DNA from 2 places in the Afipia sp. GW822-FHT04G07 genome. Region 2 is predicted to be linked to the other one. Evidence: riboswitches for the same ligand, from Rfam matches in the RefSeq annotation. Region 2 holds a riboswitch; the other holds the start of a gene.
The links. Region 2 has a riboswitch for S-adenosylmethionine ahead of metX (homoserine O-acetyltransferase MetX). Riboswitches for the same ligand answer to the same signal wherever they lie in the genome.
Positions count from the first base shown of each region.

Region 1: another riboswitch for S-adenosylmethionine. It lies ahead of AC1RKJ_RS14755 (O-succinylhomoserine sulfhydrylase); the one in region 2 lies ahead of metX (homoserine O-acetyltransferase MetX).

Region 1 covers NZ_JBXAMP010000001.1:3,015,640-3,027,823, reverse strand. The annotation lists gene AC1RKJ_RS14795 (methylated-DNA--[protein]-cysteine S-methyltransferase) at 1-499, shown strand, start outside; gene AC1RKJ_RS14790 (helix-turn-helix transcriptional regulator) at 510-1,361, shown strand; gene AC1RKJ_RS14785 (VOC family protein) at 1,385-1,744, shown strand; gene AC1RKJ_RS14780 (SRPBCC family protein) at 1,774-2,166, shown strand; gene AC1RKJ_RS14775 (EAL domain-containing response regulator) at 2,421-3,632, shown strand; gene AC1RKJ_RS14770 (MATE family efflux transporter) at 3,642-5,075, opposite strand; gene AC1RKJ_RS14765 (acyl-CoA dehydrogenase family protein) at 5,200-6,984, opposite strand; gene AC1RKJ_RS14760 (2'-deoxycytidine 5'-triphosphate deaminase) at 7,138-8,244, opposite strand; SAM riboswitch at 8,344-8,423, shown strand; gene AC1RKJ_RS14755 (O-succinylhomoserine sulfhydrylase) at 8,494-9,711, shown strand; gene AC1RKJ_RS14750 (SGNH/GDSL hydrolase family protein) at 9,848-10,774, opposite strand; gene AC1RKJ_RS14745 (SGNH/GDSL hydrolase family protein) at 10,774-11,538, opposite strand; gene AC1RKJ_RS14740 (OpgC domain-containing protein) at 11,535-12,184, opposite strand, start outside.
Region 2 covers NZ_JBXAMP010000001.1:1,971,580-1,983,763, reverse strand. The annotation lists gene AC1RKJ_RS09715 (prephenate/arogenate dehydrogenase family protein) at 1-492, opposite strand, end outside; gene hisC (histidinol-phosphate transaminase) at 489-1,583, opposite strand; gene AC1RKJ_RS09705 (chorismate mutase) at 1,608-2,441, opposite strand; SAM riboswitch at 2,636-2,715, shown strand; gene metX (homoserine O-acetyltransferase MetX) at 2,805-3,995, shown strand; gene metW (methionine biosynthesis protein MetW) at 4,006-4,665, shown strand; gene AC1RKJ_RS09690 (TIGR02594 family protein) at 4,870-5,475, shown strand; gene AC1RKJ_RS09685 (MOSC domain-containing protein) at 5,480-6,265, opposite strand; gene clpB (ATP-dependent chaperone ClpB) at 6,481-9,114, shown strand; gene AC1RKJ_RS09675 (Vgb family protein) at 9,173-10,807, opposite strand; gene AC1RKJ_RS09670 (peptidoglycan DD-metalloendopeptidase family protein) at 10,984-12,184, opposite strand, start outside.

The DNA of each region.
Region 1 (12,184 bases), 1.0 Mb from region 2:
AGCGGACGACGCCCGAACCCGCGCGCGCATCCGGCAAAAGGCACCCGGCGCGCGGGAAGCGACAATGCCGGATCATGTCCGGCAGGCCTGCGACGCAATGGCGGGACTTCTGCGCGGCGAAGCAAGGGACCTTTCCTTCATTGTTCTCGACCTGGAGAAAATTCCTGCCTTCAGCCGCAGCGTCTATGACATCGCCCGGACCATCGCGCCCGGCGCGACGCTGACTTACGGCGATATCGCCACACAACTCGGCGACAAGCTCTTGTCCCGGGCCGTCGGCAAGGCGCTGGGCGAAAATCCATTGCCCATCGTGATCCCCTGCCACCGGGTGTTGGCCGCGAACGGCAAGACCGGCGGCTTTTCGGCCAATGGCGGGGTCACCACCAAGTTCCGGATGCTTTCCATTGAACGCGCGCGCATCGCTGGCCATGCATCCGAGGACGCGCCGATGCTGTTCGATCCCGGGTTGTCGATTGCCCCGCGACGGCGGCGCGGCTAGAATTCCGCGTATGCAGGTCACCTCGTTGCTGCACAACGCATCGCTCTCCGTGGTCGCCTACCGGTGCAACATGGGACCGGACGACGCTCCGTTCCTCGAACAGCACACATGTCACTCGCTGTCCTATGTCCGCAAAGGCAGCTTCGGCTACGACACACACGGCCACAGCCACGAGCTTGTGGCAGGCGCTGTGATGGTCGGTCACGCGGGCGACGAGTACACCTGCTCACATGATCATCATGTCTGCGGCGACGAATGCCTGTCGTTCCAGCTCGCACCCGCGCTGGCCGATGACATGGGCCTGCGCACAGATGCGCTGCGCCTCGGCAGCGTACCGCCGCTGCCCGAACTGATGGTCTATGGTGAACTCGCGCAAGCGGCGGGACGCGGCGACAGCGACATTGGGATCGATGAGGCCGCGATGCTGTTCGTGAATCGCTTCGTCGAAGCGACATCCGGGAAATCGCAGAAAACGCAATCGGCCACGACCCGCGACCGCCGACGCGCGGTCGAGAGCGCGCTGTGGATCGATGCCCACGCCGACAGCAACATCGATCTCGACACCACCGCATCGGCGGCCGGGATCAGTTCGTTTCATTTCCTGCGATTGTTTTCAAATGTGCTGGGCGTGACCCCGCATCAATATCTGGTGCGCTCGCGGCTGCGCCATGCAGCCAGGCTTCTGGCCGACGATGCGCGATCCATCACATCGATCGCATTCGACGTCGGTTTCGGTGACCTGTCGAATTTCGTGCGCACTTTCCATCGGGCCGCCGGCGTCTCGCCCCGGCGCTTTCGCGAGGCCGCGCGCGGCGACCGCAAGATTCTCCAAGAACGGTTACAGTCCGCCGCCGTAGGCTGATCTCCACAATCAGGGAGATCATCATGTACGACCATATCGGACTGAAAGTCAGAAACCTCGATGCCAGCGTGCGGTTCTATACCGCGGCGCTCGCACCGCTCGGCCATGTGCTGTGCTCACGCGACGACAGTGGCGCAGGATTTGGACCGAAAGACGCGCCCGCGCTGTGGCTGCATGTTTCAAAAGAGCCGGAAGGCCCCGGCGCGCATGTCGCGTTCCGCGCCGCTGATCACGATGCCATCAAGGCGTTTCACGCAGCGGGGCTCAGGGCCGGCGGCCGCGACAACGGCGGCGCGGGCCCGCGCGCGGATTACAGCCCCACCTACTACGCCGCTTTCCTGATCGATCCTGACGGCAACAATGTCGAAGCCGTTTGCACTTGAACCGTCTGCAACTTGCGAGAGCTCGATCCATGGCGTCAATTCACAAAGAAATCCTACTTGCTGCGCCCTCTGACGGCGTCTGGGAGGCGGTGCGCGACTTTCCTGCCGTGCACACGCGGCTCGCGCCGGGCTTCGTGACCGAATGCAAAATGGACGGCGATACACGAATCGTGACATTCGCGAACGGCACGGTCGCCCGCGAACTGCTGGTCGATTGCGACGACACAAGACGCCGGCTCGTCTATGCCATCATCGGCGAACGCATCAAGCAACACAGCGCTTCCGTGCAGATTCTCGACAACGGCGAGGGGCGCAGCAGATTTATCTGGACTGTCGATGTGCTGCCGAACGAAATCGCGCCATACATAAGCGCGCAAATGGACGAAGCCGTTATCAAGATGAAGAAAAAACTCGAAGACTGAGTTTGCCGGACGATATGCGCGCGACACATTCCGGCGACAAGCCGGAGTAAAACGCTCATCTCCTGTGCGAGACGGGAAAACCGCACTGAACAAGCGGGATACAAACAAACTGCTCGAATTTAATCGCTTAAATTCGAATCTCTTTCGCACCTTTAACCTTACCGAATTATACAAGTGGATGGTTCGGCAATTCCACATTTGCGACCGCCCCGTGACGCTAAGACATTCTCCTCGAAGAGCACGGAGAGTCGCGAATGCAGAATTCGAAACTTGCGGAAGCAGACACAGTAGCGACGTTCGGCCAGCGTAAGGTGACGCCGCGTGTGTGTATTGTTGACGAAAAAAGGCATATTCGCACCTTTCTCGCGGAAGCCCTTGATGAGCTCGGCTTCATCGCGTGCGAATGCGCGGCCGCCGACGAGCTTCCCGCACTGCTCGACCGTCACTTGCCTGACCTCGTAGTGCTTGGAATACCGCATGACGGCACTCAAGCTGGCCATATCCTGAAAGCCCTTACCAGCAAGCAGTTCACCGGCAAGGTGCTGCTGATCGGTCCGAAGGATTCGATCGTCCTCAATGCAGTGCGCCAGCTCGGTGAGGAAATCGGCATCGCGATGCTGCCGCCGCTTGCCACCCCGTTCAGCGCGGACGGGTTGCGCTCCAGCGTGGCCACCTTGCTTCCGGTCAAGGCTCCGCCGAGCCCGCCCGTCGATGTCGCGGAGGCGCTCAAGGCCGGCTGGCTGGAACTCTGGTATCAGCAGAAAATCGACGCGCATACGCTGGCGCCGCGCGGCGCAGAAGCGTTGATCCGTCTGCGTCATCCAGCGTGGGGCGTCGTTCCCCCCGCCTCTTTCATTCCCGACGCAAGTGACCCGCAGTTCAAGGCGTTGTCGGAGTTCGTGGTGAACCGCGCGCTGGAGGACTGGCACTATTTCGTCGACCAGTACGGTCCCGTCGATCTCTCGATCAACCTGCCGATCAGCTTTCTCGAGGATCCGGCTTCAGTCAGCGGACTCTGCCGCCAGATCCCTGATCATCCGGCATTCGGAGGTCTGATCATTGAAGTGAAAAGCAGCGAGATCATTCAAAATATCGACCTGGCCATCGATGTCGCCAAACGCGTCCGCTTTCATAACATCGCCATCTCTATCGACGACGTCGGCGTCGATTGGCCCTTGTTCGCGGATCTGCCAAGTTTCCCGTTTGTCGAAATGAAGGTCGACCGCGAATTCGTCACCGATTGCGCCGACAACCGGCTGAAGCAAACGGTCTGCCGCAGCATCCTTGAGCTTGCGGACCGGTCCGGGGCGCGCACTGTCGCCAAGGGCGTGGAGACGAGGTCCGATCTGGTCGCCACACACGAAATGGGTTTCGATCTGGCGCAGGGCTATCTGTTTGGCAAACCGGCCAACGCGAAAAAATTCGCACGCGCGACCTTGTCGCGCCCGGTCACGGCCCTCGCGTAACAGTCCCGATCATTTAGCGGCGGCGGATGAAGCTCTCGATCCCCAGTCGGTGAACCGCACAGCGGCGGCTGCAAGAACGCCGAGCACAACCATGGACGCTGCCGCCAGCCAGAAGAATTGCGGGCTGCTCGCGCCCTGCGACATCAGCCACCATCCTCCGGCAATGACGAAGACCAGTCGCGCCGTCTGCGCCAGCACGGGGCCAAGAACTTTAGCCGCGCCCTGCGATGAGAAGAAGAGCGAGATCGAAAGCCCGACGAACCCGAGGAAGGGCGCTGCCGTAGACAGGTATTGACGGCCCGCGGCGCGGACAGCCGCGTTATCGGTGAAGAGATTGACCCAGATATCCGGGAAAACGGCGAAGAACCCGCCAAGCACACCGACCGCCACGAACGACAGGCCTCCGGCGGTCCATGCGATACGCCGCGCCCGCGCGATACGGCCGGCGCCGATCGCCATTCCGATCATTGGCACCGACGCAATTCCGACAGCAAACGCCAGCGACGTCAGCATGAACTCCAGCCGCGCGCCAATACCATAACCGGCCAGCACTTCAGTGCCGAAGTTCGCCAGCAGGTGCGTGAAGATCGTCACCGTCAGCATGATTTGCAGCGGAGAGAAGCAACCGACCGCGCCCACCTTCAGAATGTCGTAGAACATTGCGCGCTGAAACCGGAAGCCCTTAAAGTTCAGCTTCACGCGACTACGGCCCGACAGCAGATACCATGTCATGATGGCAGCACCGATCAAGAATGCGATCAGCGTTCCGGCAGCGACGCCACGCATCCCGAACTGCGGCACGGGTCCGAACCCCAGGCCCAGAATGCCCCCGAGCAGAATCTGAAACAGCGCGGAAGTGAGAATGATCGCCGACGGCAGCTTCATGTTGCCGGTGCCGCGCAGCAGCGCCGCCAGCATATTCATGATCCACGGAATGACGGCGCCAGCGAAAAAGATCTGTGCGTAGCCGACGGCTTCGCTCAAGACGCGGCCCTGTCCTCCCAGCATCGCGAGCACCCACGGCCCGAACACAAGCATCGTGACCGTGAACGCCAGCCCGAAGCACAGGCCGATCATCAGCGCGTGGATCGCCAGGCTCGAGGCGCGCCCGGCATCGTCGGCGCCGAGCGCGCGCGCGATCGCGGATGCCACGCCGCCGCCCATCGCGCCGCCGGACATGGTCATCATCAGGATGACAAAGGGAAACACCAGCGCCATCGCCGCGAGCGGCTCCACACCGAGGCGGCCGATATAGGACGTTTCGGCAATCGCGACACAGGTGCCGGCGGTGAGCGCTATGACGTTGGGAGCCGCCAGCTTCAGCAATGTCGAGAGGATCGGCCCATCAAGCAGAGGATTCCTGGTCGGCCCTTTGATGGGCGGCAACGGTGGCTTGGTGTCCACCGCCACGACAGGTATCTCGGCAACCCCAAGCTCGGACATGCACTCCCCTGCGCGGCTATCGTTTATGATCGCAGCCGCTTGTCAGCGACACTTACCACCGAAATACCGCTCGGCAACACGACCGGCGCGCATGGCGGCTATCCGCTGCTCCGAACAAACCCGTTCAGGCCGGTTCGAGGAGGGCCGACGCATTGGCCATCGCCACCGGCCGGTCGCCAAGCAGCCGGTCGGCAATGGCGTCACCCCGCCCGTCGGACAGGACGGCAAACGGGTCCTGCGCAGTCAGCCGATGATCGACGACCAGCCGCGACAACAGCAGGCGGCGGGCATCGCCGCGCATCGCGTGTATCCTGCTGCCTTCCCATGCGAAGGTCACAGCGCTCGCGACATGATAAAGCGTGCTGGTGGCGCGGCGCGCCTCCGCTTCGTTTTCGGAGCGGCCCGCCACCTCGCGGGCAAAGCCGATAGCCTTGTCTGTCAGGCCGCGCAATCGGTCGCGCCAGACTTGCGGAATGCTTGCAGTATCGTCGATCCGCGCGTGCAAATCCGCGCCCAGTGCGGCTTCCGCGCCGTGACGACCAACCGCACGCTTCAGCGTATCAAGGGCGACGATGTTCCCCGTGCCCTCCCAGATCGAACCGAGATGAGCGTCGCGTAGCAGCCGGGGCGTCGCGAACTCCTCGATGTAACCGATGCCGCCGCGCATCTCGATCGCGTCGCCGCACACCTTGCGGGCGTCGCGCGTGGCGCGATATTTCAGCGTCGGTGTCAGCACGCGCAACAATGCCGCCGCATCCTGGCTGCCTGCCTCGGCGCGATCCAGCGCATCGGCGGTGACGAAGCTCATCGACACCGCCTGTTCGGTCGCGAGCATGATCTTCATCAGTTGCCGGCGCGCCAGCGGCATGTCGATGATGCGGCGGCCGAACACCACACGATTGTTGGCAACCGTGTTGGCGTCGTGATGGGCGCGCCGCATCAGCGCAGCAGACTTCACGCCATTCGAGAGCCGCGACCAGTTGACCATCTCGGCCATCTGCACGAAGCCGCGATCGAGGCGCCCTACGGCATAGGCGATCGCGCCTTCGAGCTTGATTTCGCCCGATGCCATCGAACGGGTGCCGAGCTTATCCTTGAGGCGAACGATGCGATAATGGTTGGGCGATCCGTCATCGAGTCGCCGCGGCATCAGGAACAGACCGACGCCCTGTGTGCCACCGACAGCGCCTTCGGGCCGCGCCAGCAACATCACGACTTCGGCGTCCGCATTCGAGCAGAACCATTTTTCGCCGTGCAGCCGCCAGTGATCGCCCTCCTGCACTGCCGTGGTGGTGAGCTTGCCCACATCGGAGCCACCCTCCTTCTCCGTCATGAACTGCCCGCCCTGCGTGAGCTTGCCCATGTCGGTCTGCGTGAGGCCGTCGAGATACCTTGCCTTGAGCGCATCGTCGCCGAAACGCGACAACAACCGCGCCGCGCCATCGGTCACGTTGATCGGACAGCCGAGTCCGAACTCGGCTTGATTAAAGAGGAATGTGAACGCGTGCTTGGCGACCGCCGGATAGGTCTCCGCCCAGCCGAGAATACCCTTGCGATGCGACATCGCGTGGATGCCAAATTCGCCGTAGGCGGCGCGTTCGAGTTCGCGGTAGGCCGGATGATATTCGATCCACTGCCGGTCGTTACCGAACCGGTCGCGCTGATGCAGCACGGGGCCATGCTTGTCGGCCAGCCGCGCGCACTCATCGAGATGACCGCCAGCGAGTGCGCCGAGACGATCCAGATGCGGCTCGATGTGCTGAAACAGCGCCGCAGAAAGATGGACGCGTAACAGATCGGCGAGAACCGGGTCGGCACGATAAAAATTCATACCCGACGTGTCAGGCGCGATCAGGCCAAGTTCCGGTTTCGGCGCGGGCGCACTCAGAGGCTTCGCTGCGGCGGTCATGGCGTTCTCCCGAACGATCTTTATCTCGGGAATGATCCGGCATTTGACGTGCAACGGCAAGCAGACCTGAAGATCGGACCGACATGGGAGAACTGTGCCGCTCGAAGATATAATCCGCAGAGCGGAACTGCGAAAAACCAGATCCCGAGATGCCTAGGTCCGGAAATGCTTCGACAACTTGAGGCCCTGCCCCTGATAGTTGGACGCAATCTTCTGGCCATAAAGCGCGTCCGGGCGCGACAGCATTTTCTCGTAGACAAGACGGCCGACGATCTGGCCGTGCTCGAGAATGAACGGCACTTCGCGCGAGCGCACTTCCAGCACCGCGCGCGAACCCTGCCCACCGGCGCCTGCGTAGCCGAAGCCCGGATCGAAGAAGCCTGCGTAGTGGACGCGGAATTCGCCGACCAGCGGATCGAACGGCACCATCTCGGCGGCAAAATCGGGCGGCACCTGCACCGCTTCCTTGGAAGCAAGAATATAGAACTCGCCGGGATCGAGGATCAGGCTGCGATCCGGCCGTGCACGGATCGGCTCCCAGAATTCGCCGACGGTGTAGCCGGAGCGGCGGTCGACATCGACCACGCCGGTATGACGCTTGGCGCGATAACCGACAAATCCGTCGGAGCCTTCGCCGCTGAGGTCGACACTGAGCGCCACTCCACCGGCGAGATCGGCGTCGTCGCTGTCGACCAGGCGCTCGGCCGCGTGCAGCGCGTGCAGTTCATCGGCATCGAGCAACGGATGACCAACGCGGAAACGGATCTGCGATAGCCGCGATCCTTCGCGCAGCAGCACCGGAAATGTCTTGGGACTGATCTCCGCGTAGAGCGGGCCGTGATAGCCCGCCGCGATCATGTCGAAGCGCCGCGTGCCGTCGGCGATCACGCGCGTGAAGACGTCGAGCCGTCCGGTCGAGCTTTTCGGATTGGCGGCTGCGAGAATCGTCGGCGGCAGCGCAAGGCTTTCCAGCAGCGGCACGATGTAGACGCAGTTGGTCTCCAGCACCGCGCCATCGGACAGGTCGATCTCGTGCAGCTTCAATTCGTCGATACGCTGCGCGACGGTGATGTCCGGCCCCGGCAGGAAGCTCGCACGCACGCGATAGGCAATCGCGCCAAGGCGCAGATCGAGGCTGGCCGGCTGGATCTGACTTTCAACGAACGGGTATTCGGGCAGGATCAATCCGGCATCCGCCATCGCCGCGATCATGCGGTCGGGCAGAATTCCTGTCGCGCCGGGGGCGAGCGTGAAAGCCACCTGTTCAATCCCTATCTGCCTGTCATGTCGGGCAAAACCCACGTTTACCCGTTATCCGATGAGGTGCTTGACGGAAAGACCATGCGGGATTAAGCCTAGGACTTATCCCGTGGTCATTTGAGCCGGCCGGCTTGCAGCCACGTTAAATAACTCGCTAAACAGGCCGGGGACAGTGTGATCCCGGCCCATGGATTAATTTCCAGGCCGGTTTTTTTGTGTCCACCGCAGGGTGGCCACGATGGAGTGCACATGTCCGAGACCAAGACGCCCGCGGCAAAGCCGCAATCCCCCACCCGCAACTATCGCCCCGAGACCCGCCTCGTGCATTCCGGCACGCTGCGCTCACAGTACGGCGAAACCTCCGAAGCGTTGTTCCTGACGCAGGGTTTTATCTATGACACCGCCGAGCAGTGCGAAGCACGCTTCACCGGCGCGGACCCCGGCTTCCTTTATTCGAGGTTCTCGAATCCGACAGTCGCGATGTTCGAGCAGCGCATGGTCGAACTTGAAGGCGCTGAAGCCGCGCGCGCCACCGCCACCGGTATGGCCGCCGTCACCACCGCAATTCTTGCCCCGCTGAAAACCGGCGATCACGTTGTCGCGGCCAAGGCGCTGTTCGGCTCATGCCGATATGTCGTGGAGGATCTCCTGCCGCGCTATGGCATCGAATCCACGCTGGTCGACGGCCACGATCTCGATCAGTGGCAAAAGGCGATGAGGCCGAACACCAAATCCTGTTTCCTCGAAAGCCCAACCAACCCGACCCTCGATGTGGTCGACATCGCAGCGGTGGCCGAGATCGCACACAGCGCCGGTGCGCGGCTGATTGTCGACAATGTATTCGCGACGCCGATCTGGCAGAGCCCGCTCGCGCTCGGCGCCGATGTCGTGGTGTATTCGGCGACCAAGCACATCGACGGCCAGGGCCGCTGCCTCGGCGGCATCATCCTGTCGTCGGATGACTTCATTCAGGAGCACATCCATACATTCCTGCGCCAGACCGGCCCTGCCATGTCGCCGTTCAACGCCTGGGTGCTGCTGAAGGGACTCGAGACGCTAAGCATCCGCGTCAAGGCGCAGACCGAGACGGCGGGAGCGATTGCCGACGTGCTGGCGAAACATCCGAAAATTTCGCGGCTGATCTATCCGGGCCGCGCCGATCATCCGCAGGCCGCCATAGTGAAGAAGCAGATGCGCGCAGGTTCGACACTGATCGGCTTCGAGGTGAAGGGCGGCAAGGCGGCGGCGTTCCGCACGCTCAATGCACTCAAACTGGCGCGGATTTCCAACAACCTCGGCGATTCAAAAAGCATCGTCACGCATCCGGCGACCACGACGCATCAGCGTCTCACACCGGAGGCGCGCGCCGAACTCGGCATCAGCGAAGGATTCATTCGCTTCTCGGCCGGGCTCGAACATCAGGACGATCTGATCGAGGATCTCACTGCAGGACTCGAGAAGGCGTGAGTCGAAACCCCGACCCGCGCGGGCAAAGAACGGCGTCGCTTCCGCTCGCCTTTGACCCGCGCATCCATCTAAAAAACTTTCGAGAAGGTGGATTGCCGGATCAAGCCCCAATGACAAATAGGAAAGCCCTTCGCTCTCACATCGGGCGGTAGGTCATGACATTGCTCGGGATGTTGACCCCGGCCTTCACCTGCCCGACCGACTTGATGATCGTGTCGCCGAGCAGCTGGGCGAAGCAGGCGTAGCCCCAGTCATTCATGTGCAGGCCGTCGCCGATCACGAATTTATCGAACGGCATTTTCTCGTCTTCGTGCCACTGACGCATCACTTCAAAACGCGGGAACACCGCCACGTTCTTGAGCTTGGCGACCTCGCCGATCACCTTCACCATCTTGCTGGCGTTTTCCGTTTTCGAGGCGACCGCAGGAACGTATTGCGGATCGATCAGCACAACATCGACACCCTTGGCCTGAAGACGTGAGATTCCGTCCTCCACCAGCGCCGCCGTCGCGGCGATATCGCTGGCCGTACCCTTGACGACGGTGTTAGTGCCGAGTTGCCAGATCACGAGATCCGGATTGGCATCGAGCACGGCGGCGTTGAACCGCTTCATCATTTCGGGGGCATCCTGTCCGCCCATGCCGCGATTGATGATGCTGATGTCGGCGGTCGGAAACTTGCGGCGCAACTGGTCAGCGAGACGGTTGGGATAGGTATAGGCGGGTGACGACGTACCGAAGCCCACCGTGGTCGACGAGCCGAACGCAACGATGGTAACCGGCTCGCCCGCCGCGATTCGCCGCGCAACGCGGGGCAGCGAACCCGGAACGTCCTTCAATCCCTTGGCGGGCAGGCATGGAACGCGGGTGAGAATATCCCCTGCGCCCTTGGCAGCGCTCTTCGCCGCTTCAATCGCTTTTGTGGTCAGGCTCTTCTGCTGCGCAGGCGCTGCGGGTGCAGCTTCATTCGGCGCCGCCTGAGCCAGCGCCGGGGACGTACCCAATAATTCGCACATCATCGCCACCGCCAACGCGGCAAACACAAACCGATCATCAAAACGCATCAACGTTGAATCCTGAGCTCCGCCGGATTGAGGCGCGACGCCTCGACAACCAGCGACGAGAGCGCGCGGCCGATGCAATCGTGAACCCGCTTCGCCATTCCATATCCGTGAGCCGAACCAAACAGGTCGAAATCGCCTGCGTCATTCCAGTGCCGCATGATCGAAAAACGATCGAACATCGGAATCTCATGCTCTTGCGCGACAACTCGGATCGTATCGTTGTATGGCGAAACCACGAGCATCGTCTCCATACGTGGGTTGTATTGGAGATTCATCAAGAGGACATCTGCACCGGTCTTCTGCAACGCACCAACACCACCCTCAAGCGCGCTCCGGAAATCGTCGGGATCGACCCCCCGTATCGCGTCGACGGTGCCGGTTTGCCAGATAACGAGATCCGGCTTCTGATCCTGTGGGAGCTTTTCGATCAAGTCTCCGAAATTCGAGGCCGCCTCGGCCGCCGTCTTCTTGCTTCGCAGATCGGTTCTCACGTTGATCGTCACGCCTGGAAATATCTCGCGCAACGCCGCCTCGAGCCGAGCCGGATAAGATGCATTGACCCCGTCGGGGCCCGCGAGCGCCGAAGAACCACTGCCCACGACGAGAATTTCGAGCCGCTTCCTGGTCTTGACCGCATCAGCCACCTTGGGAAGCGCATTCTCCGTCGCCAGGAGATACGCGGGCACGGCGCAGCCGTCCTCCGCCTTCACAGGAGAGAACGCCAGAAGGCCCATCACGACCGCTGCGATCAGCATCTTTCTCATGACCCGCCTCCGGCGAGATCGGCATCGCTATCCGCGCCTTTCACACGCTTGTCGCCCTTGCCGATCTCCGTCTTGTACCACGAAAACAGCCACGCAGCGCCGGACATAATCACGATCCCGGCGAGGCTGACGAAGAAATGCATCCATGCGCCGCCGGAAATCTCGGCCAGAGCGAAATGTCCCGCAAACGCCAGGAAGACGCCAAGGCAGAATATTTCCAGCGAATGCTGGCCGCACCGGATCACGGGGCGGAGCCACGGCGACTTGAGGCCGGGCCAGTCGGCGTGAAGGAAGCGCACCGTGATCGCCGCCAATGCGAGAAAGTGAACAAAGCGCAGCACGTCGAGATCGGTCTTGTTGATCGGATACATCCAGCTTTCGAGCCAGCGCGGCATGAAAACGTTGAGCTGCGGCACATGCCAGGTCAGCGTTACACAGAACGCAAACACGAGATAGGCAATGCAAAGCCACAGCGTAATGCGTGAGGACAGAATGCGCGCCATGCGCTTTGCGCCGCCCAGCGCACACCAGGCCCCGAACACGAAAAGAAGCTGCCAGGCGAACGGATTGAAGAACCATGTGCCGTTGGGATAAGCCGGCAGGGCAAGATCAAACTCCCATGTGATGGCATAGAGCAGTACAGATA
Region 2 (12,184 bases):
AAGTTTTTCGACGGCGGCAGCGTCCGCATTGGCCGGCGGTGTGAGAATGCACCAGCGATTGATAAACAATTCGGCAAAGCCTGAATCGGGACCGGAGTACTCGGTGCCCGCGACAGGATGCGCGGGGATGAAGTGGACGTTTTTTGGGAGATGCGGAGACATCTCGCGCACCACAGCGCCCTTCACGGAGCCCACGTCGGAGACAATGGCGCCCGGTTTGAGATATGGCGCAATCTCCTCCGCGACCGGCCCGCAGGCGCCGACCGGAATGCACAGTATAACGAGGTCAGCGTCTTTCACCGCCTCCGCGTTCGTGTCGACCACGCGATCGACGATACCGAGTTCTTGGACACGCGCGCGGGTTGCCGGCGAGCGCGCGGTGGTCACGATCTCTCCCGCAAGCTTTTGCGCGCGTGCCGCCCGCGCAATCGAACCGCCGATCAGGCCGAAGCCGATCAGCGCGATCCGCCCGAAGTGAGGTTCGGCGCTCACTTCCGCCCCATGAATTCGGCCAGGGCTGCGACGACGAGCTTGTTCGCTTCTTCGGTGCCGACAGTCATGCGCAGCGCGTGCGGCAGCTTGTAGTTCTTCAGCGCGCGCAGGATCAGGCCGCGCTTGGTCAGAAACGCATCGGCGTCCTCGGCCGTCTTGCCCTTCTCCTGCGGGAAATGGATCAGGATGAAGTTGGCTGCGCTTGGCGTCACCTGAAGTCCGAGCTTGCCGACCTCGTCGGTCAGCCATTCGCGCCACTTCTCGGTGTGCACACGGGACATGTCCTGATGCGCCGTGTCCTCAAGGGCCGCGACCGCGGCCATCATTGCCGCGGTGCTGACGTTGAACGGGCCGCGAATGCGGTTGACCGCATCGACGATGTTTTCGGGGCCGTACATCCAGCCGATCCGCAACGAGGCGAGGCCGTAGATTTTCGAGAAGGTCCGCGTCATCACCGTGTTGTCGGTGGTGGCGACCATCTCGATGCCGGCTTCATAGTCGTTGCGCGAAACGTATTCGGAGTAGGCGGCGTCGATCACCAGCAGCACATGCGGCGGCAATCCCGCGCGCAGCCGCTTGACCTCGTCGAACGGCAAGTAGGTGCCGGTCGGATTGTTCGGGTTGGCCAGCCAGACGAGCTTGGTGCGCGGCGTGACAAGCGCGAGGATCGCGTCGACATCGGCGGTAAAGTTTGTCTCCGGCGCAATGATGTTCGTCGCGCCGTTCGCCATCGTGGCAATCGGATAAACGAGAAAGCCATGGGTGGTGTGTATCGCCTCGTCGCCTGGGCCGAGATAGGTGTGTGCGAGCAGGTTCAGGATCTCGTCGGAGCCCGCGCCGCAGATAATGCGATCCGGGTCGAGCCCGTAGGTGCGCCCGATGGCTTCGCGCAAAACGCGCGAGGTGCCTTCCGGATAATCTTCCAGATGATCGGCGGCAGCCTTGTAGGCGGCGACGGCCTTGGGCGACGGTCCGAGCGGGGTCTCGTTCGCCGACAGCTTGAACACGCGGCCGCTCAGTCCCGCGCCGCTTTTGCCGGGCGTGTAGGGCGCAATATCGAGAATGCCTGGCTTCGGCACAGGGCGTGACATCGACTTAAACTCCGAAATGAAGACTTAGGCTTTGGATTGCGGGACCGTATAGCGCGTTGCATGGCTCCCGACGAGAGCCGATGAGCGCACCGAAGCCCCTGCCGCAAGCAGCGCGGCGGTGATTTTCGCAAGTCCGCCCGGGCCCGGAACCGAGATCAGCAGTGCCGCGCCGTCGGATGCGGTATCGGGAACGGCAATGATTTCCGAGAACGGCGACAACGCGCGGGCGACATCCGCGCTCCAGCCGGAGACGCGGACGCTCCACATCTCGACTTCGGTCACCATCGCATCCGCAGCGACGCGCGAGACGACGAACACCGGCAATGCGGCCGGATGGTCGGCGCGCTCGACGAACGGTAGCCGCGCAATAATTTTCGGTGTGCCGGCGGGTTCGAGCGCGATCCACCACGGCGAGCGGCTGCCGGTCGCGGAGATCAGCGCGAGATCGCCCTTGGATTTCGCCACCGCTTCCACGGCCGCTTCAGCGTTGAAATGCGCGACGAACGGAACGGTGAAACCGAAATGAAATCGCGCGGAGTCCCGCATCGCGGATTCGCCGACGGACAGATCGGCATGAACCGAGAAGGGCGCCTGCACGTAGGTGAAGGTCGAGATGATGACGCGCCAGATGCTCTCGACCGTGTCGAGCGGCAGCATACCGCGATGACGCTGCACCAGCCGGCGCATCATGTCGGCCTCGCGCGCGGGGCGGAAGGCGGAGCCCACTTCCTGCGTCTTCTTCACCGAGATCAGGCGGTCGATGATGTCGCCGCGCTTCATCAACAAGCCATGCACCTGCTCATCGATGGAATCGATTTCGAGGCGAAGGTCCTGCAGCGATGGCGGCGGCTTGGTCATGGTATCGCGACTTGTGTTTGCAGCCTGGAAGCTGCGATTGAGGCCGGTCTGAAAGGGGGTTGGCTGGCGCATTGATAGGCAGGGGAGCGCCTGAAAGCAAAGAAAACATTGGCAATTCTGACCTCGCGCAGCCGCAGGGGCGGTTCGCATCCCGCGGTGCAGCTTGACGAAAAGGCCGTTCGTGACTAGTAACTTAGCCATTCCGTGGTCATTTGAGCCGGCCGGCTTGCAGCCACGTTAAACAACTCGCTAAACAGGCCGGGGACATAAGTGATCCCGGCCGAACCTCGTTTCAGGCCGGGTTTTTTTATGGCCTGATTTCCGACGTTGGTCGCGAGACCTGCTGAGGAGGCCAGTATCAAGATGGTAAACGTCAAGCCCATTAACAACGCGGCGGCGCCGACCGGCGAGCGTGCGCATGAGGCGGATCACCCGACGTCGCTGGTCGCGCGGTTCGGCACCGACAAGCCGCTGCGGCTGGATTGCGGCGTCGATCTCGCGCCGTTTCAGATTGCCTATCAGGCGTATGGCCAACTCAACGCCGATCGCTCCAATGCCATCCTGATCTGCCATGCGCTGACCGGGGATCAGCATGTTGCGAACGTGCATCCTGTCACCGGCAAGTCGGGATGGTGGGAAACGCTCGTCGGTCCCGGCAAGCCGATCGACACCGACAAATACTTCATCGTCTGCTCCAACGTGGTCGGCGGCTGCATGGGCTCCACCGGTCCGTCATCGACGAACCCCGAGACCGGCAAGCCGTGGGGGCTGGATTTTCCGATGATCACCTTGCCTGATATGGTTCGGGCGCAGGCGATGCTGCTCGATCACCTCGGCATCGAGAAGCTGCTCGCCGTCGTCGGCGGATCGATGGGCGGAATGCAGGCATTGCAATGGGCTGCTGCCTATCCCGAGCGGGTGTTTTCCGCGCTGGCGGTGGCGTGCAGCACGCGGCACTCGGCGCAGAACATCGCATTCCATGAACTGGGCCGTCAGGCGGTGATGGCGGATCCGGACTGGCGCGGCGGGCGCTATTTCGAGGAAGACACCCATCCGCGCCGCGGTCTCGGGGTCGCGCGCATGGCGGCGCATATCACTTATCTTTCGGACGCGGCGCTGCATCGCAAGTTCGGGCGGCGATTGCAGGATCGCGAAGTGCCGACATTTTCGTTCGATGCGGATTTCGAGGTCGAGAGCTATCTGCGGCATCAAGGCTCGTCGTTCGTCGAACGCTTCGACGCCAACAGCTATCTCTACCTGACGCGCGCGATGGACTACTTCGATATCGCCGCCGACCACAATGGCGTGCTGGCGGAGGCCTTTCGCGGCACGCGCACGCGTTTCTGTGTCGTGTCGTTCACCAGCGACTGGCTGTTTCCAACGTCGGAATCCCGCGCGGTCGTGCATGCCCTCAACGCCGGAAGCGCGCGGGTGTCGTTCGCCGAGATCGAGACCGACAGGGGGCACGACGCGTTCCTGCTGGACGTGCCCGAATTCATCGAGATTTCCCGTGCGTTCCTGGAATCGGCCGCGTCCGCGCACGGCCTGACCTAGGAGCGCGCATATGACCATCCAGGATCAGGCCTTCAAACCGACCGCGATTTTGCCCGTGACCGAGAACGGCTACCGCGCCGACCATCTGCTGGTGGCGGAGATGGTGCCGCCCGGATCGAAGGTGCTGGACGTCGGCTGCGGCGAGGGCGACCTGCTGCAACTTTTGGAAAAGCGCGGTGTCGATGGCCGCGGCATCGAACTGTCGCGCGAGGGCGTCAATCGTTGCGTCTCCAAGGGCCTCGCGGTCGTGCAGGGCGATGCCGACACCGACCTCGTCAATTATCCTGACGATGCGTTCGATTATGTTTTGCTGTCGCAGACGTTGCAGGCGACGCGCCAGCCGCGCGTGGTTCTGGAAAACCTGCTGCGCATCGGGCACCGGGCGATCGTGACGTTTCCGAATTTCGGGCACTGGAAAATGCGCCTTCAGCTTCTGGTCAAGGGCCAGATGCCGCGCACCGATAATCTTCCGGCGACGTGGTACGACACGCCGAACATCCACTTCTGCACCATCAAGGATTTCGTGCAGCTCTGCGACGAGATCAACGTCAAGATGGAGCGCGCGGTGGCGCTTGACCTCTACGGCAGGCCGCTGCGGCTCAATGCGCCGTGGTGGTTCTGGAACATGTTCGGCGAGCAGGGTGTTTTTCTGCTGAGCCGCCGCGATTAGGCCGAACGGCGAAATCGTCCGGAAATCGCGTGATTCCGGCCCTTAAGTTATCGTGCGATAATCGCGGAGCGCATAGCAGTCTTGCTCAACGCCGCTCAGCGCGCAGCTGTCTTGTTTCTGCCACATCCCGCCCGTCATACGCCCGCTCACTCATATCGCTCCGGCATGGAGCGATGGAAAATGGGGGTGTAACGAGGACTATGGATGATTGTAAGTAACGCGTTTCGTCGGCCTGTTGGTCTCACTGCGGTTGCATTGTGCTCACTGGCAATTGTCGCAATCGCGACCCCGGCTTCGGCGAGGCCACATCACGGCGCCAGCCGTCATGCTCATGTGCATCATATCAAGAAGCATCACATCAAGAAACATCGTGGATATCGCGTTCGTCATGGACGGCGCGGCGGTCATGCGCCGGCAGAAGCATCTGCCGTAACTTCTGCTCCGCAGAGCTTCGGCGGATCGAACATCGTTGCGGAAGCGCGGCGTTACATCGGCAGCGGCAATCCCACAGGGCGTGCGAGCCTGTGGTGCGCGCGCTTCATGAACATGGTGCTTCAGCGCTCGGGTCATAAGGGCACGGGCTCGGACATGGCGCGCTCGTTCGCTAGCTACGGCCAGCGCATTTCCGGCCCGCAGGTCGGCGCCATCGCCGTGATGTCGCGTGGCCGCCGCGGCGGTCATGTCGGCGTCGTCAGCGGCATCGACGCCAAGGGCAACCCGATCGTCATCTCGGGCAACCACGGCCGCCGTGTCGCCGAGTCGAGCTATTCGCGCGGGCGGATCTACGCCTACGTGATGCCGACGAGCTGATCGTTCAAAACAGCTTCGGCTCTTCACTCACAACCGCATCGCCGGTGGCAATCTCGCCGCCGGCGATGACTTGCGCATACACGCCGCAATCCGCATGGCCATTCGCCCGCATCAGCGCCTGCGGGATGTTCAGATCGCGTTCGGCGGTCACCGGATCGACATTGACGGCCGCGCAGCGCACGATCCGCTTGATGATCCGCAGCTGTGCGCCGCCGATCTCGAGCGTGGTGTTCATCAGGTCGAACTCGTGCCATGGGGGCCAGCCGCTCACGTAAAGGTTGGCGCGAAACCGCAGCGGATGGACCGGCTGCCCGACAAGGGTTTCGATCACGGCAAGGCTGGCGAGATTGATGATCGAGACGACCTTGGCTGCAACGTCCGAGAAGCTGTGCCCGGGCGCCGAGAGAATTCTGGGCGATCCGTGCAACTCGTTTGTAAAATTCTCGGCAAAGAACTGTTCGATGGCGGCGCGCCCGCTCGCTGTTTCCAGATCGCCGCGCACGGCTTCCGCGTCGTTGCGATGAATCGCGAGAATGTTGCTGGCGTCGTCAAACCGCGTTTGCAGCCCGGCAAGGCGCTCGTTCCGCATCAGCATCAGAAACCGGATCTTCGGAAAATACTTCGGATCCGCCGGGTCGAAGCCCGTGGGTCCGTTCTCGATGGCATAACGGCGATCCGCAGGAAGCGTCTGGCTCTCGCGAAGGACCACGCGGTCGAGCGCTTCCGGTGACAGGCCTTTGACGGGATAGCGATAGATACCGTTAACGGTGACGGGGGAGGCGTTCGACATCCGGCATCCTTATGCGAATTTACCCTGCCATTCCAGCGCGGGTGAATTTTTGGCCCTGCCTCTTTCGCAGGCGTGCCGGGGTTCCCACATTTGCGTGAGGCCGGCCCAGACCGGCCACCGCTCCGGGTTGAGGAACGTCAACGCCGGCAGCGGAAACCCATTGAAGATGCTAATTTCGTGCCTTCGGGGCGGAATGGCAGGCTGAGGGACACCGAATGAATATTGAAAAGTACACCGACCGCGTGAAGGGATTCATCCAGTCGGCACAGAGTCTGGCCATGCGTGAGGGCCATCAGCAGTTCACGCCCCTGCATATCCTCAAAGTGCTGCTCGACGATAGCGAAGGTCTGGCCGGTGGGCTGATCGACCGCTCGGGAGGCAATTCCCGTGCGATCCTGAAAGCGACCGAGGATGCGCTCGGCAAGATGCCGAAGATTTCCGGCGGCGGCGCAGGGCAGATTTATCTTGCGCCCGCCACTGCGCGCGCCTTCGACGCCGCCGAACAGGCTGCCGACAAGGCTGGCGACAGTTTCGTCACGGTCGAACGGCTGTTGCTGGCGCTTGCGCTCGACAAGGACAGCGACGCGGGCGCTCTGCTCGCCAAGGGCGGCGTCACCCCGCAAAATCTCAATGCCGCCGTGAACGCGCTGCGCAAGGGGCGCACCGCCGACAGCGCCACGGCGGAGAACGCCTATGACGCGCTGAAGAAATACGCTCGCGATCTGACGCAGGCGGCGCGCGACGGCAAGCTCGATCCGGTGATCGGCCGCGACGAGGAAATCCGCCGCACCATTCAGGTGCTGTCACGCCGCACCAAGAACAATCCGGTGCTGATCGGCGAACCCGGCGTCGGCAAGACCGCCATCGTCGAGGGCCTTGCGCTGCGCATCGTCAATGGCGACGTGCCGGAAAGCCTGAAGGACAAATCGGTTCTGTCCCTCGATCTCGGCGCGCTGATCGCAGGCGCGAAGTATCGCGGCGAGTTCGAGGAGCGGTTGAAGGCCGTGCTGACCGAAGTCACCGGGTCCGACGGCCAGATTATCCTGTTCATCGACGAGATGCATACGCTGGTCGGCGCGGGTAAGGCCGACGGCGCGATGGATGCGTCGAACCTGCTCAAGCCTGCGCTGGCGCGCGGCGAGCTGCACTGCATCGGCGCGACCACGCTCGACGAGTATCGCAAGCATGTCGAGAAGGACGCCGCCCTCGCACGCCGGTTCCAGCCGGTGTTCGTCAGCGAGCCGACGGTGGAAGACACCGTCTCGATCCTGCGCGGGCTGAAGGAGAAGTACGAGTTACATCACGGGGTCCGCATCACGGATTCCGCGATCGTGGCAGCGGCGACGCTGTCGAACCGCTATATCACGGACCGTTTTCTGCCCGACAAGGCCATCGACCTGATCGACGAGGCCGGCGCGCGGCTGAAGATGCAGATCGATTCCAAGCCGGAAGAGCTCGACACCATCGACCGCGACATCGTGCGGCTGAAGATCGAACAGGAGGCGCTGAAGAAGGAAACCGATTCCGCGTCGAAGGAGCGTCTCCAGCGGCTTGAGAAAGAATTGGCCGATCTTGAGGAAAAGGGCGATGCGCTGACTGCGAAGTGGCAGGCGGAACGCGACAAGCTGTCCGACGCCCAGAAGGTCAAAAGCGAACTGGAGCAGGCGCGCCAGGAACTGGCCGACGCGCAGCGTCGTGGCGAATTCCAGAAGGCCGGTGAGCTGGCCTATGGCCGCATTCCCGAGCTTGAGAAGCGGCTGAAGGCGCTAGAGGAGAGCGAGAAGGCCGGCAACGTCGTGCTCGAGGAAGCCGTCACGGCGAGCCACGTCGCGCAGGTGGTGTCGCGCTGGACCGGCATCCCCGTCGACCGGATGCTCGAAGGCGAACGCGAGAAGCTGCTCAAGATGGAGCTGCAGCTTGCCAAGCGCGTCATCGGTCAGGCCGAAGCGGTCACCGCGGTATCGACAGCGGTGCGGCGCTCGCGTGCGGGATTGCAGGACCCGAACCGTCCGATCGGATCGTTCATGTTCCTCGGCCCCACCGGCGTCGGCAAGACCGAATTGACCAAGGCGCTCGCGGAATATCTGTTCGACGACGAGACCGCGCTGGTCCGCATGGACATGTCCGAATACATGGAGAAGCATTCGGTGGCGCGGCTGATCGGCGCGCCTCCGGGCTATGTCGGTTATGACGAGGGCGGCGCGCTCACCGAGGCCGTGCGCCGCAGGCCGTATCAGGTCGTGCTGTTCGACGAAATCGAGAAGGCGCATCCGGATGTGTTCAACGTGTTGCTGCAGGTTCTTGACGACGGCCGCCTGACCGATGGTCAGGGCCGCACGGTCGACTTCCGCAACACGCTGATCATCATGACCTCAAATCTTGGCTCCGAATATCTCGTCAGCCAGGGAGAGGGTGAAGATACGTCGGCGGTGCGCGATCAGGTCATGGCCATCGTGCGCGCGAGCTTCCGTCCGGAATTCCTCAATCGCGTGGACGAGATCATCCTGTTCCACCGGCTGCAGCGAACCGAGATGGGCCGCATTGTCGATATTCAGATGCAGCGGCTCTCGAAGCTGCTGGACGATCGCAAGATCACGTTGACGCTCGACGATAAGGCGCGCGATTGGCTGGCTGCGAAGGGCTGGGATCCAGCTTACGGCGCACGTCCTCTCAAACGTGCGATCCAGCGCGCAGTGCAGGATCCGCTGGCGGAGATGATCCTGGCCGGACGCATCCATGACGGTGAAGTGGTCGCGGTCTCGGCGGGCGATGGCGGCCTGACCTTCAATGGTCAACTTGCCAGGATCGATACCGAGACGCCACCGGTGCCCAAGAGCAAGCTGAATTGAAGATAAAATAGCCGGGCAACGTGCCCGGCTATTTCTATTTGTACAGCTGTCTGCCGGGCTACTTTTTCTTCAGCGTGTAGATCGCGTTCTCGATGTCGGACGACACGTAGATCGTGCCCGACGCGCCGACGCCGACGCCGGTCGGGATGTTCGTCGGCAAGGTTCCTGCGGCGCTCGCAAGTCCGATCGGCAGGTTGCCGGCAAGCTCTGTAATGGCGCCGGTCTGCGGATCGATGGAGATTATCCGTTTGGCGCCGACCTCCGCGACGATCAGTTTTCCGTCGGGCGCAAGCGCGATGCCTTCCGGACCTTTCAGATCCTTGGCGACGACGGTCTTGGCGCCGCTCGCAAGATCGATCTTCGACACCAGCCCGGCGAAGGCCTCCGTCACATAAGCCGTGTTGTCGTTCGCAGTGACGAGGCCGACGGGGCCCGCGAGATCGCCGGCCACCGTCTTGCGATCCTTGCCGTGCTCGCCGCTGGCGCGAACCAGCGATTTCGTGCCGAGTTCGTTCACGAGAAGACTGCCATCACCGAGGCGCACGGCATCGTGCGGGGCCTTGAAGCCGTGCAGCATCTCGACCGTCTTGCCGGTCTTGCGCTCGATGAGTTGTACCGTTCCGGTGAACCAGCTCGACAGCACGACGAAATCGCCCTTGGCCGTGGCGCTCATCGGATATTCCAGCGTGACGCCGTCCGCGTGCATGCGTGAGGTTTCGCTGACCTTGCCGGTGCCGCCGTCAACCGTGCGATAGGCAAAGACGTCGGCGATGTAGACCGTGTCCTTGCCGTCGTCAGTGACAACGCCGATGCCGCCGGGCAGTGCGAGTTGCCCGATAATGATCTGTTTCGCCGTGCCGGTTTCGGGATCGACTTCCTGAATGCCGTTATCGGCCATGTTGGAAACGAAGATGCGATCCTTGTCATCGATGGCAAGGTTGTCGAGGGAGGGCTTGAGCTGGGCTGCGACTTTTTTCGTGCCCGTCTTCGGATCCACTTTCACGAGTTGGCCGAGCGCAGTATCGACCACCCAAAGATTGCCCTTTGAATCGAAATTGACGGCCGCAGGCACCTTGAACCCATCCGCGACCACTGCGAGTTCGCCCTTGTCGACATCCACCTTGACGACCTGGCCTTTGAACCACAGCGGTCCATAGAGCTGGTCGTCCGGGCCGAATTCGAATCCGTTCAACCCGCCCATCTTTTCCATGATCTTGCGCGGAGGCTTTGCGCCCTCGACGTCGATCTCGTAGAGCGCATCGCCGAGGAAGACCTGCGTGGCGTAAAGCCGGCCGTCCTTGCGGAATGCCAGCGAATTGATTCCCGGCAGACCGGACGCGAGCTTCCTGATCGGGCCGTCGCCTTTGCGCGCATAGAGATCGCCGGTGATGAACCCGGTCCACGCCATGGTGCCATCGGGCGCGAACGCGATGTCGTCGGCCATGCCGCCGTCGGCGGCGGTCACGGAAATCTTCGCGGTGCCGGTGCTGCGGTCGACTTCGTAAAGCGCTGCGCCTGCGACGCTGCCCGCGAACATGCGTCCGCTCTTGTCGATGCCCAGTCCATGAACGCCGTGAAACGCCGAGCCTGGCACCAGCTTCGCCACCTCATAGGCTTGCGACAAGGCTGCGGTGGTTGTGCCGACCGCGAGTGCGGCCACGAGTGTCGCGCTCGCGACAAATCGGTTCATCATGGCAAGCCTCCCTGTTTGGCGTCTTCGCGCCGGGATTTATGCAGGGAGTATTTGGGGTCGAGCGCTGCTTGGCAACGAAAACCGACGTTGCGATGCACGCACGGTACGGCACGCGACACCGGCGTCGGCAATCTTTCAAGATTGAGGAATGTTGTCGGGAAACACGGAGCCGGGATTTAGCGCTCGCCCGCGGCCTGCGCTGTCTTCTGGCCCTTGGCGGCTTGCGGCTGCGGACGATTGCTGCCCGGTCGGTTGTTGATCATGGTGTCGAGCCGGTCGCGTTCGGCTTCGAAACTCGTCAGCATCGGCCCCTCAAGCGAACGTCCGCGCGGCAGCTTGATGCGCATCGGATCGACGAAGCGGCCGTTGACCAGAATTTCGTAGTGGACGTGGGCACCGGTCGAGAGGCCGGTCGAGCCGACGAAGCCGATCACCTGGCCCTGACGGACGCGCTTGCCGGGCTCCATGCCCTTGGCGAAAGCGGTCATGTGGCCGTAGGCCGTTTCATATCCATTGGGATGCTTGATGCGGATGTATTTGCCGTATCCGCCTTCCCATCCGGCCTTCTCGATGGATCCGTTGCCGGATGCGAAAATCGGAGTTCCGTAAGGGGCTGCCCAATCCACGCCGGTATGCATCTTGGTGTAGCCGAGGATCGGATGGCGGCGGCCGCCGAAGCCGGAGCGCATGATGGCGTTGCTGACGGGTTTGCGGACCAGGAACTTCTTCGCGCTCTTGCCGGTCTCGTCGTAGTAGTCGACGATCGAGTCGTCCGGCGCCTGGAAGCGATAGTATTTTTTGGTTTCGCCGCCGACGGTGAGGGCTGCATACAGCACCTCGGTCTTTTCGTTATTGACCGGCGTTTCGTCCTCGCCGGCGAAGAACACTTCGAACGAATCGCCGGCCTGCACCTTGCGCTGGAAATCGACGTCGTAGGAGTAGATCCGGATCATGTCTTCGATGACGGTGGCCGGAACCTTGTTGCGCAGCGCGGTCTCGTAAATGCTCTGGTAGAGCCGCACGCCGGTGCCGTCATCATCTTCGTCATCGTCGCTGCTGTTTGCGGTCTCGGTCACGGTATTGAAGCTCTGGGGATCGACGGCGACGTATTTGCCGAGATCGGACAGCGCTGCGACGGCCTCGATGGTGGCTTCGTTGGCGACGATGACGCGAACCGGTTGCTGGCGCTGAAGTCCGGGGCCGGTCCCCGCCATCATGATGCGCAGCTTCTGGCCTTCCTTGAGCCCGCCGTCGCGGCCGCGCGCGCCGAGATTGTTGGCGATGGCCAGCGCTTCGCCCGGTGACGCTCCCATATCGCGCAGGATGGTCTGTACGGTGTCGCCCTTCTTGACGATGTGGATGCGCTCGCTGGAGGGG